DNA from 2 places in the Orrella sp. 11846 genome. Region 2 is predicted to be linked to the other one. Evidence: riboswitches for the same ligand, from Rfam matches in the RefSeq annotation. Region 2 holds a riboswitch; the other holds the start of a gene.
What was found. A riboswitch is a leader RNA that binds a small molecule or an ion and turns the genes downstream of it on or off. The one in region 2 is predicted to bind S-adenosylmethionine.
Positions count from the first base shown of each region.

Region 1: it holds a riboswitch for S-adenosylmethionine, as region 2 does, so the genes downstream of both, ACOI06_RS01520 (DUF2141 domain-containing protein) here and metX (homoserine O-succinyltransferase MetX) in region 2, are expected to answer to the same signal.

Region 1 covers NZ_JBMERD010000001.1:316,630-323,246, forward strand. The annotation lists gene ACOI06_RS01505 (LysR family transcriptional regulator) at 1-670, opposite strand, end outside; gene ACOI06_RS01510 (rhodanese-like domain-containing protein) at 767-2,383, shown strand; gene ACOI06_RS01515 (Bug family tripartite tricarboxylate transporter substrate binding protein) at 2,523-3,539, shown strand; SAM-I-IV-variant riboswitch at 3,675-3,781, shown strand; gene ACOI06_RS01520 (DUF2141 domain-containing protein) at 4,263-4,691, shown strand; gene ACOI06_RS01525 (DUF6693 family protein) at 4,767-5,141, opposite strand; gene ACOI06_RS01530 (alpha/beta hydrolase) at 5,396-6,265, shown strand; gene ACOI06_RS01535 (DUF4440 domain-containing protein) at 6,394-6,617, shown strand, end outside.
Region 2 covers NZ_JBMERD010000008.1:81,931-88,547, forward strand. The annotation lists gene gshA (glutamate--cysteine ligase) at 283-1,851, opposite strand; gene ACOI06_RS08490 (LuxR C-terminal-related transcriptional regulator) at 2,120-2,350, opposite strand; SAM riboswitch at 2,924-3,002, shown strand; gene metX (homoserine O-succinyltransferase MetX) at 2,994-4,217, shown strand; gene metW (methionine biosynthesis protein MetW) at 4,214-4,822, shown strand; gene ACOI06_RS08505 (muropeptide transporter) at 4,907-6,154, shown strand; gene ACOI06_RS08510 (exodeoxyribonuclease III) at 6,225-6,617, opposite strand, start outside.

The sequences.
Region 1 (6,617 bases), on a different contig from region 2:
CCAAATGCGCTTTCGGCATGACTAATCCAGCCCGATGAAAAGTCGCTTCAAACCATTTATAGGCATGCGCATTCGGTTTCGGCAAAATCCAGCGACAGTTGTGCAACGCTTGTAAAGAGATTAAAGAGTGCGAAAGAATTGGATGTCCTACCCGTACAATCGCTGAAACATTATCACTCCCCAGCACATCCACCTGAAGATAAGGTGGCAATTCAGTTCTAACCGGGACAATTGCCATATCCAAGTGTCCAGACTCTAAGCTCGCCAACAAAAAATCAGCTGCATCCAGATCAAACTGAAAGCGAATCAGTGGTGCAACATTCTCTATTTGTATCAACGCACTTGAAACAATCGCATCAAAAGCAGGTCGAGTGACTCCGATTTTAAGTAGGCCAGTTTTCCCTTCCCGACAACTCACTGCATAGCGCATCACTTCGTCATGCTCACGAACAACTCGTTGTGCGTGACGACGGAATTCAGATCCAGCACCCGTCAAGACAACGCCACCACTTGTACGCAGAAACAATTCCTGATTCAAGGTGGATTCAAGACGTACCAGCGACTTAGAAATCGCTGGTTGGGTGACATGGCATTGTCTGGCTGCTTGACTTAGAGATCCGATTTCAGCAACAGATAAAAAATAGCTTAAATCTCGAATAGTAATAGTCATAACTATTTTTCATGGGTCAGGCAAAAATTATTCAATTGCTCTAATGATAGCTGCTCAGTAGACTGGATACACAACAAATAAGTTGGGAAGACAAAAATGACGACAAAGATCACAGAACTTAACATAGATGAACTCAGGTCACTTCTTGGTGGCGACCAAGAACTTGCGCTGTTAGATGTTCGAGAAAACGGCATCTATTCACGAGGTCATCTGTTTTGGGCTATATCGGCACCCTTGTCACAGCTAGAGATGCGACTAGGTGTTCTAGTACCCAGAAAAACTGTTCGTGTCGTTTTGATTGACGAAGGTGAGGCATCGTCAGAGGCACAATTAGCAGCTCAAAAAATGAGCAAATGGGGATATACCGATGTGCATATTCTGAAAGGCGGTATGAAAGCTTGGGCAGAAGCTGGATTAGCCATATTTTCAGGTGTATTTGTACCCAGCAAAGCTTTTGGGGAATATGTAGAACAGACTTGCCACACGCCAACGGTTGACTCACAAACGTTATCCCAATGGCTTTCCGAAAAACGTGATGTGGTTATTTTGGACAGCCGACCCTATGAAGAGTATCAACGTTATGCCATGCCTGGCGGAATCTGTTGTCCTGGGGCTGAATTGCCATACCGAGTTTTTGAAAACGTTAAAAATTCGCAGACAACCATTGTCATCAATTGTGCTGGCAGAACACGTGGCATCATTGGCACTCAATCATTGGTCAATACCGAAATTCCCAACCCCATTTTCTATCTAGATAATGGAACCGCAGGCTGGTACTTATCAGGTCGACAAATGGTCGCAGGACAAACTCAGTTTGCCTCACCACCTAGTCTAGAAAGTCTTAAAAAATCTAATGATGCAGCCCTACGAATTGCCAATCAATACAACATCAAAAAGATTGATGGAACAACACTGCAAGAATTTCTGGCGGACGATCAAAAAACCTTATTCCTGCTCGATGTCAGGCAATCGTATGAATATGAGGCAGGTCATATTAAAGGTTCAAGGAACGCCCCAGGTGGTCAGCTCATTCAATCAACCGATTTTTATGTTGGCGTTAAAAATGCACGTTTGGTCCTAATCGACGACAACGGAATACGCGCTCGTTTTACAGCCGCATGGTTGCGTCAAATGGGATGGCAAGATCTGAGTGTCTGTCTGTTGGGCGATGCAGCTGAACGCCTTGAACTGGTCGCAGAACCTGAAAAAGCGCCTTTGATCACAAGTCAGCCAACGAATACACCCATGATTGACGCTGCGGAATTAAAAAACTTGCAGAACAATGATGCACCTATCGTTATTTTTGATCTAGCCAATAGTTTGACCTATCGGGATGGACATATCCCAGGCGCTATTTTTGTGATGAGACAACGACTTCAGAAAGAATTAGGTGCGTTGCCAGATCACACCGAACTAATCTTGACTTCTCCCGATGGAGAGCTTGCAAACTGGGCATTTGAAGACCTCACTCCATCTTGGAAAAAACACACTCGAGTTTTGAAAGGTGGCACTCAAGCCTGGATCGCCAGTGGTCAGACTTTACACGCTAATCGTGACAGCATTCCTGAGCCTTGTGACGATGTCTATTACGGTCCCTATCAGGTCAGTGATCGAATCCAGGGCATGCGTGATTACCTGAAGTGGGAAATTGACTTGTTTGAAGATATTCGTCACGAAGAACACATTCAATTCAATTGTAGGCCAGAGGAATAAAACACAAATCACGATCTTTAAAAACCAATCAAGACATTCGATTCATTTTCATCTCATGAATCACCACCAACAAACTCTCTAAAAAAGCATCAAAAGCAAATGAGAAACAAATAATACATATAAAACAGGAGAAACTACGATGTCCTCAATGAAACTCAACCGCGTCGGTTTCACGCGCACCGCCCAAAGCGTCGCCTTCAGTGTTTTATTACTTTGTACGCAATCTGTTTTGGCTGACAACAGCAAAGATGCTATCGGACAATATCCGGAAAAACCCATTAAATTCATCGTGCCAATTGCAGCGGGTGGGAGCATAGATACGATTACACGCTCTGTTGCAGATAAGCTTCGCGAAAAATGGAACAATCCCGTGACAGTCGAGAACATGCCTGGCGGCAGCGGATTGATTGGAATGGCTCGTTTCCTAAAATCTGATCCAGATGGTTACACTTTTCTCGCGCATGGTGATACGGTTGTGCTCAATCCTCTGCTTCGAAAAAATGCTGATTACGTTCTGGAAGACTTAGTTGGCGTCAATCGATTTACGGTAACTCCACAGGTTCTTGTCGTGAATCCAGACTTCGCACCCAGGACACTCAAGGAGTATGTGGAATACGCCAAAGAGAATCCATCAAAAATTCGACTAGCACTCCCTGTACAAGCAGGGATCGGGCATTTAGCTCACGCTAAATTAGAAACAGAAGCAGGTATACAGGTGACACACGTTCCATACAAAGGTGGTGCGCCAGCCGCGGTGGATGCCCTCGGCGGGCATGTAGACGCACTCATCATTACCCTGCCAGCTATTTCTGAACATATTAAAAGCGGAAAGCTAATTCCATTAGCTGTTTCAACTCCTGAGCGTTCATCGTCATTCCAGGACATTCCAACCATGGCTGAATCGGGTTATCCAAAAGCAGTCACTGAAAGCTGGGCTGGGTTATTTGCCGCAAAAGATGCACCCATACTGATCGTTGAAAAGCTTCATGCAGATATTACTGAGATCATGAATGATCCAGATCTGGTTAAGAAGGCCGAATCTCTAGGGTTTACCGTTTCACCCATGAGTTCACTGGAGAATTTCAATAAGTGGCTACAAAGCGAAAGAGAGAAACATAAAGAAACGATTGAAAACGCTAAAATTCAAATCAATTAACTAAACTTCACTACACCCATACTAGAGTCTCGAAAAATATTGATTGAGAGGCCTGCATGGGCAAAAGTTTGTGTAAACCTTACCTAATTCTCTGAGCGCAACCTATTGTTTATTTTCCAATTCACTGGTATAGTGAGCGTGCATCAAGAGTTCAAGCATTTCAAATGAATGTTTGATACCAACCTGCCTCCAAGCAAGGTGGTCTGACGATGGGGTCTTTAATGGCAACAACTTGGAAACGCAGACCCGCTTGTTGCGGGTTTTTTTATGGGCGCTTTTCACCGAATTGCTCGCCCGGCATTTTGCCAAACAGCTAAAGAGGAAAAATCATGGCTTACCAATTCACACTCGACCATAGTGTATACACAGGTCACACGGTCCCCGGCTCATCTTGGATGCGGATTTTTGACCACAACATCAATGACTATATTGGCACCTACATTCCGCTAACCTACCAAACTAGGGATGGAAACGCTAAAGGCGTCTGGAAAGATATTGTTTCGGTCTCCTATTTGGAGACACTCACAAAACTGCAGTCTCAGGTCATCGATGCCTGCGAACGACGATATATCCATTTTCAGACACCCAAATGTCAAAATTACAATCTAGGCTCAACTTAATCCGCCAAGGTAAGGCGCGAAAGGTTCATCCTAGTCACAGCGATCACCGATAGTGCCACTCACTGGTTATGTGTGGTCGCACCAACTATTTTCGGCAGGCAACATGTACAAAATTGGATTACAACGGATGCTCGTGGTACTCGGTTTATTGGTTGCACCATTTGCCTGTGCAGAAGCCTTGTTGGTGCAGTTCAATGACCTGTCGAGCGACAAAGGTGTGATTCGTTGTGGCTTATTTCAGGATGAAGCGAATTGGCGCAAAGAGGATCAAGCCATCCGTGGAGTGATTGCCACCATCCATCAAGGTAGAGCAATTTGTGATTTTGGTGACGTACCGGCAGGTGTCTATGCCGTTGCCGCCTATCACGCTGAGAATATTGAAGATCGTTTGCGGTTTGGTTTTCTGGGCCGCCCCAAACAAGCTGTCGGATTTTCCATGAATCCATCTAGGCTGTTTGGGGCGCCCAGTTTTGACGCGGCGATGTTCAAGATGGGTCAAGAGCCGCGTGTCTTGGTGATCGAGTTAGATTGAAACGGTTCAACGACTCGAATACGCACTGGCTCCTGCAAATTTCTGACAAGTCCTGTTGATGCTGATGGCTTGTACTTACGGCATATCGGTGACTGAGATCAACTTTGTGTGTGACAAGCAGTGAGCAGAAATCTTGTACAGGAACACGAAGTATCCAAGACCCAAGGTCACAAGGCTAATCAGAACCCACAACAGCACATTGCCAATGATGCTAGCCAAATCGATGGTACAAATCAATTGTCCAACCCGCTGCCCCTGCGCATTAAACGCAAACGTTCTACCAATGGTATAGCGCTGCATATAGTAAGGAAACACAAACATCGCCAATCCAAATGTGACGATCGACAGTAAAAGCCAAATGATTAGGTGACCAATCACCTCCAGCACACCCAGCTCGGATTTGAACTGCAAGTTTTGAAAATCCGGATGGGTACTAAGCGCTTGTTGCATAACTTTTAACCTCTTGGCTTTTTAGAAAAGTCGTAGTTTAACTTTAATTAAAAACTCACTCATCACACCAATCCATCTGTGCCACCGAGGACAGATTTCAAAAAATCGAGTGTCAAGCGCGACTGTTCGACAAAATACTCATCGAAGCGTATAGACTGAGCAACATGCAGTCGCATGAATGACTGCACCAAACGACTGCACCAAACGACTGCACCAAACGACTGCAATAAAATGCCTCATATAGGATCCACGTGATGAAAAAACTTTTCTTGTTAAGCACTTTATCCATGGCACTGGTGGGCACCCAGGCTGTAGCCAGTGAAATCATTCACGACAAATTTAATTCCGACATTCTTGGGCGTGACATCTCCATGTATGTCTATCTGCCCGATGGCTATAACGAAGCCACGGAACCCTATCCTGTCATCTATATGCTTCATGGTGCAAACTCCGATGAGTCCTCGTGGGTCGAGCGTGGCGGCATTAAAGTGACTGCAGACAATCAGATTCTGCGCGGTGAAGTGCGTCCTTCCGTGATTGTGATGCCCACGACAGGCCCTTCCACCTGGTATGCCGATGCCAATGCGGATAAAGCCGAAACCGCCATTTTGGAAGAATTGCTGCCATACGTTGAAAAGAACTACAAAACCCGAACCGACCGTGCAGGCCGTTCGGTGGCTGGGCTCTCTATGGGGGGTTATGGTGCATTGAACCTAAGCCTATCTCATCCGGAACTCTTTTGTGCTGCAGGTATTTTTAGTCCCGCTATTTACGTCCCGCTTCCCCCAGAAACTTCAGCGGCGCGCTCCACGCCACAGTTTGTCGACTCATCCGGTGCTTTTGATGAAAAAACTTGGCGTGATACGTTGTATACCTCCAGACTCGACGGTTATCGCCAAAATGGCACAGTCGTACCCATGTGGATTGAATCGGGTGACCATGATCCTTTAGGCATTGTGGTTGCCGCAGCCAATCTTTACTGGAACATTAACCAGACCCAGCCAGATGCGGTTGAATATCGTGTTGTAGACGGTGGTCATGACTGGATGGTGTTTCGCGACTCTTCCATTCGTGCCTTGCCATGGATGAGTAATCGTTGCGTACAACTTGATCAGAAAAAATAAGGTTTGATCAAATGATTTAACTGCGCAGATACAGGCAGCATCGTTTTTCGCAGTCAAATTTTTAATTCATGACACAAGCCAACGATGTTAAATTGCATCGAGGACCATTAACCAGAAAGGAGCGGCTCATGAAGAAAACTATCTTGACAGCACTTAGCGTAGCCGCACTGTCAGGTTGTGCAAGCCATCTGGATCACACAGCCAAACAAACACAAATCTGTGAGCCTATCACTGAAAGTCAGGTGATCGGATTGTTTGATCGGTGGAATAATTCGCTTCAAACGGGTGATCCAAAAGCCGTTGTGGCAAATTACGCACCACGCTCCATTCTCTTACCCACCGTTTCTGATCA
Region 2 (6,617 bases):
GACTACCTGAGTATCGAGGTCGGGATAACGCTAGTTTTTTTTAATTTGTCTTCTTTGGTAATCAGATCAAAATAAGGATTTAATTTCTTTTAAGTCAAGGCAGTATGTGTTTTATTAGCAATTGCGAGAATTATGCAGGTTGACGAATTAACTAACCCGCTTAGGTAGCTTATATAGCGCTGAGAAAATGTGGCAAAAGGGCACGATGGATGGGGTCTGAGACGAGTTCCGCCGTGGGCGGTCTCGTCTCAGATAGTGTGGAGGTTGTGGATCGTGTGGGCGTCAGGATGGACGTGTAAGTGACGTGTTGAATTGCTGCATATATTCGTCAAATGTCACGGATGTATCGGCTTCGAGTTCGGCTTGAGCTTTGATCGAGGCATCTCGCAGTGCATGAGCTTCGTCGAGTTCCGAGTCGCTCAGTCCTGCTTTTGAAAACTTTTCAGTATGTGCGCGTGAGAGGCCTAGGACAAAGTCCTGAAACGATCCGCCTGCGGCTTCAATACCAGCCAGTACGCGAGCAGAGGGGGTGAGTGTTGTGTCGTCGACTTTAAGGCGCTCATTTTGGATCGCGCTGACATAATCCATGTCGCCAGTTTGTTGTGCCAGCACTTCTGCACAGGCTTGAATATCGTCAAAGATTTCGTGTGCCCACGCTTGAAGTGCAATGGGTTGTTCAGCTCGTTTGAGCATCAACCCTGGTTTACGACCTTCTTTGACGGTGGTTTGGAAGTTTTGATGGCTTTCACGACAATAGCCGCCATCCCCAAAATAGGGACTGTCAGACAAGGCACAGTGGAGCAAGAAAGCATCGAGGAATCTGGCTGTCTGTGCGCTGATACCCGCAGGCTCAAAAGGATCGATGTCCAAACACCGCACTTCAACATATTGCACACCATCTTCCATTAAGGCGTTGATGGGGCGTTGTTTTGCACGCGCTGTGCGTTTAGGTCGAATGCTGGAATAGTATTCGTTTTCAATCTGCAAAAGGTTGCAGTTGATTTGAATCCACTCGCCATCGCGTTGATCACCGATCGCTTCATACGCAGGCCATGGTGTGGTGACTGCTTCATATAAACGCAATAGGAACGTGTGAAGATCGTTGTAACAGGGAGTCAGTGTGGATTGTGCCTCACTGGTGTAGCCCAGATCACTCATGCGCAGACTGGTTGCCCATGGCATATACAGCGTATCTTCCCCTATGCGTCCAAGTTCTGCGGGCGGATTGGGTAAAAAACTGCGGTTTAGTGCGGGTGAAGCACCGAACAAATACATTAACAACCAGCTGTGGCGCATGAAGTTGCGAATTAGCGCGACATAACCTGCAGATTGTCGTTCTTGGGCGTTTTGCTCGTCGCTGGGAAATAAAGCCCAGAACTCATCTGGCAACGAAAAGTTGTAATGAATGCCGGCAATGCACTGCATCGGTTTGCCGTAACGGTGGGCTAGGCCTCGACGATAGACGTGTTTGAGCTGACCGGTGTTGGATGTGCCATACCAAGCAATTGGAATGTCATCGGCGGGTGGCAGCACGGGTGGCATGGAATGCCCCCAAATCAATTCATTGTCTAGGCCATTTACGGTCAGACGATGAACCCAGTCGGCCGCCTGAATGAGATCATCGACGCTACTGTGTGTGGCGGTAATGAGTTCTAGCAGCGCTTCTGCATAGTCTGTTGTGACATAAGGGTGTGTGAGCGCCTTGCCGAGTTGTGCCGGATGAGGCGTTAACGCGTAGCGACCACCTAGGTCGGTACGTAAGCCTTCTTTTTCCAGACCGCGTAGGCAATTGGCCAGCAGTTCTGGTTGCTGCGCAAGCACAGTCAATCGTTGTTTGAGCGAGGTAGACAAGCGGCTATCCTGTTTGGTTCATAGAGTTTGCGCAAGCTCGGCTGCAATCCGCAGACTATGGAAATGCTTGCAAGCAAAGGATCAAAAGTCCAATTTTGAGTCGATTGTACGTGACGCAACCAGTTGGTGGGGGCAGCTATTTCCGAGTTCAGGGTTTTATGGTTGGGTGTGCATGTGATTTTTAGTTCGAACACAGGTTTGAATGAGCCCGCACCATTTGCTGAGGTGCAGCGATGATGCGGGTGTTAGGCCTCAGTGAACGCGGTTGTTATTCGGTTTCACGGGCCAAAATGGATGGTGTCAATAAGCCCAAACGCCAGGCCTGCGCAATACAAGCTTGCCGACCATAGACGTTGAGCTTTCGACATGCATTCCTTAGATGAAAGTTAACCGTGCTTTCGCTGATGCCTAGAATACAGCCAGTTTCCCAGCTGGTTTTGCCGCAGGACACCCAAGCCAAACATTGCAATTCTCGTCTGGATAGTGGTGTTGAATTCATTAAATTGTGCGAGAAACCCCATTTTTAAATCCGGGGAGGGATAGCATGTGACCGTTAGGCCACCCTGATTCTCGCTTCCTCCTGTTACTGTGATGCTATCTGCGTATATCGATGATCAAGGCTCCGTAACCGTGTTTTGTGGTTTGGATCACCGCGATCGTGATTCATGCACAAATTCTGTATTTGTTGCGGCCCACAAGGCGTTCGTCGTTTGTCTGGCTTGTCTAAAGCGTCTATGGTCATGGTGATACTCCTGAAATGCTGACCTTGAAAGGTCTGATGGCACGAAGCCGATGTATTTGAACTGCTTGAGATGTTTGCAAGCTGACTCTGAATGGTTAATGGCAGGGGCTGCATCTTCCAAAGTCAAAGAGGTAGAGACTGTCCAGTTGCGGCGCGCTTGGATCAATCACTTGTGGTGATTGCCCGTTGACTGTTTTGTGTGCGTTAGTTCAAAACACTGGCTGCGTTATTTTTAGTTTGACACAAACTGACAGCTTGTGTCGTATGGGCATGACGGGAATGTCCATGCGTGTTTTTGTGGTGGACCGTTACAAAGTGGTAGAATTTTGTCCAAGAATTGGCGCCGATTTGCCTGATCCGCTTGCGGGCGCCCCACAAATCCCGCTAAAGAGGTCTTTGAATGACTACTTTTACGACTGCAAACTTATTTCTATCGACAGACGCTGAGCCTGCGCGTGAAGCGCCGCAATCAGTCGGTGAGGTGACTACCCAGTATTTTGAATTCGAACAACCGCTCCCTTTGGATAGTGGTAAATCGATTTCGAACTACACATTGGCTGTCCAAACTTACGGCACATTGAATGAAGATCGCTCCAATGCGGTTTTGATCTGCCACGCGTTGAACGCCTCTCACCATGTTGCCGGCTATGAGGCCGATGATCCCGACCAGCTTGGTTGGTGGGACAACATGGTTGGTCCCGGTAAGCCGGTTGATACCAATGTGTTTTTTGTGATTGGTGTCAATAACCTTGGCTCCTGTTTTGGTTCGACGGGTCCGGCCAGTTTGCGACCGGAAACCGGTAAGCCTTGGGGATCCGAGTTTCCGGTGTTGAGCGTAGAAGATTGGGTGCGTGCGCAAGCCCGATTGGCCGATCAGCTAGGTATTGAGCGATTTGCCGCTGTGATGGGGGGCTCTTTGGGAGGCATGCAGGCGCTCAGTTGGTCGATTACCTGTCCGTCCCGAGTGGCTCACTGCGTGGTTGTCGCGAGTACGCCTAAATTGTCTGCTCAGAATATTGGCTTTAATGAGGTGGCGCGTCGGGCGATTCTGACCGATCCGGATTTTCATGAAGGTAACTATTACGAGCATGGCGTGGTGCCATCGCGTGGTTTAACGGTTGCCCGTATGCTCGGTCACATCACGTACTTGTCTGATGACGATATGGCGCGTAAGTTCGGACGTGCTCGTCGCCAAGCTGATGCGCAACAAGCTTATCGTTATGATTATGGCGTTGAGTTTGAAGTGGAATCTTATCTGCGCTATCAGGGTGAAAAGTTTTCAAAATATTTCGATGCCAATACCTATTTGTTGATCACGCGAACGCTAGATTATTTTGATCCGGCGCGTGAAACACAAGGGGATCTTACTCGCGCACTGGCCGGTGTTGAAGCTGATTTTTTATTGGTTTCTTTCACCACAGACTGGCGATTTGCGCCTTCTCGGTCGCGTGAGATAGTCAAAGCGTTATTGGATAACGAGCGTCGGGTGACGTATGCAGAAATTGACGCACCTCATGGGCATGACGCATTTTTATTGGATGATTCCCGCTACCACGGTGTGGTTCGAGGTTATTTTGAGCGAATCGCTAAAACACTGAGTCTGAGCAAAGGAGGTCAGTCATGACACAGGGATTGCCTTTGCGTAAAGACCTATTACAAATCGCCGAGTGGATTGAGCCCGGTAGTCGAGTGCTGGATCTAGGTTGCGGCGATGGTGCTTTGCTCGATCACCTTCAGCAGACACGACAGGTCACAGGCGTTGGCGTTGAGATCAATGACGAGCGCGTGCTCGGGTGCGCGCGTCGTGGCGTGGATGTGATTCAACAAAACTTGGAAGAGGGCTTAGCCCTTTTTTCTGACAAGTGTTTTGATACGGTTGTGCTGTCGTTGACATTGCAATCGGTTTTGCAAACCGAACATATTTTGCGCGAAATGAAGCGTGTTGCGCATCACGGCGTCGTGTCGTTTCCAAACTTTGGTTACTTCACCCACGGACTGTCACTGCTGCGTGGGCGTATGCCGATGAGTTCACAAATGCCCTACAAGTGGTACAACACGCCGAACATTCATCTGTGTACACTCAAAGACTTTGAAGATCTGAGCCGTCAACTGGAATTAGAAGTTGAAGCCAGAAAAACTTACAACACAGAGCGCGAAGTGACTTGGCTGGCAGGTTGGCGAGCGACTTTGGCGTTGTATCGGTTTCGCTCAGAACCCGGTCAGGCATGATCACACCGTGAAGACATCGCTGCCTGAGATCAAACAACTCGTCAGTTACGGGCGCGGTGAGTCTGTCGCCAAGCTGGAGGTCGCATGAAAACTTCACTGAGCGTCTACATGGGACGACGCGTGGCCCCCTTGTTGTTTTTAGGGTTTGCCAGCGGCTTGCCCCTTGCTTTAACAGGTGGAACTTTACAAGCTTGGGCGACCGTTGAAAACGTGTCGTTGCAGGAAATTGGTTTTTTGACGTTGATCGGCACCGCGTACACGTTGAAGTTCCTCTGGGCGCCGCTCATTGATCGCTATACACCAGGTTTTTTAGGTCGTCGCCGAGGATGGATTCTGGTAACGCAAATTCTTTTGGCGATCGGATTCATTCTGATGGGGCGTTTATCGCCTGCTAGTGCGTTAGGCAGTTTGGCACTACTGGCTGTGTTTGTCGCGTTTCTGTCAGCCACACAAGACATTGCGTTTGATGCCTACCGTACAGATGTGCTTGAACCTAGAGAACGTGGGGCGGGTGCTGCCTTGTCCGTATTGGGTTACCGGGTTGCCATGCTGGTGTCGGGTGGTTTTGCACTGGTGCTGGCAGATCAGTGGGTGGGTTGGTCCAATATGTATGCGCTGATGGGGGTTTTAATGCTCTTTGTGGCGTTGGCGACATTCTGGGCGCCTGATCCACAAACACCGGTTTCTGCTCCTGCGTCACTAGAAAAAGCCATCACAGCACCTTTGATTGAGTTTTTTAAGCGTCCTCAAGCCTGGACTTTGTTGTTGCTGATCGTGCTCTACAAATTGGGTGATGCGTTTGCAGGTGCTTTATCAACGACGTTTCTGATTCGAGGTGCTGAATTCACAGCGTCTGAAGTGGGGGCGGTCAATAAGATTCTGGGTCTGGCTGCCACCATTTTTGGGGCGCTCTATGGCGGTGCCTTAATGGCGCGCCTTGGCCTTTATCGTTCATTGCTGTTGTTTGGATTACTACAAGCCGTATCGAATCTTGGCTACTGGGCCATTGCTGTGGGGCCCCATAGCATCTGGCTTATGGCGGGTGCAGTGGCGTTAGAGAACGTCTGTGGCGGCATGGGAACTGCGGCGTTTGTGGCGTTACTGATGGGACTATGCCGTCGGGAATTCTCGGCAACTCAGTTTGCGCTGTTATCAGCTTTGTCGGCGGTTGGCAGAACCTATTTAGCTGGACCACTCACACCACCTTTGGTGGCGTGGTTGGATTGGCCTGGTTTTTTCTTGTTGACGGTACTGATCGCTTTGCCGGGTGTGATCCTGTTGTGGTGGCGTCGGGCTGACATTGAACAAATTGATGCGCAAGGCCGCGTATAAGACACGGCACTTGCAGGACTTAGCTCACTGACCAGTTAGTGTTGTGACAGAAATTTGCCACAGAGGTTAGTCAGAGAGTCCAGTCATAATCAATGGTGAGTGGTGCGTGATCTGAGAACCGATCGTCTTTATAGATTTGAGGGTTCGATGCACGGGCTGCGATGCCAGGTGTGGCGATGTGATAGTCAATACGCCACCCCACGTTTTTAGCCCAGGCTTGACCACGATTACTCCACCACGTGTACTGATCTTCGCCCGGTTCGAGTTGTCGAAAGACATCGACTAAACCAATCTCGTCAAATACATAATCGAGCCAAGCGCGCTCTTCAGGCAAGAAACCAGAGTTTTTACGGTTACCACGCCAGTTTTTAAGATCGATTTCTTTGTGTGCGATGTTCCAGTCGCCACACACAATCAACTCTTGACCGTTTTCTTTGTATTCCTGCATACGAGCCTCTAACCA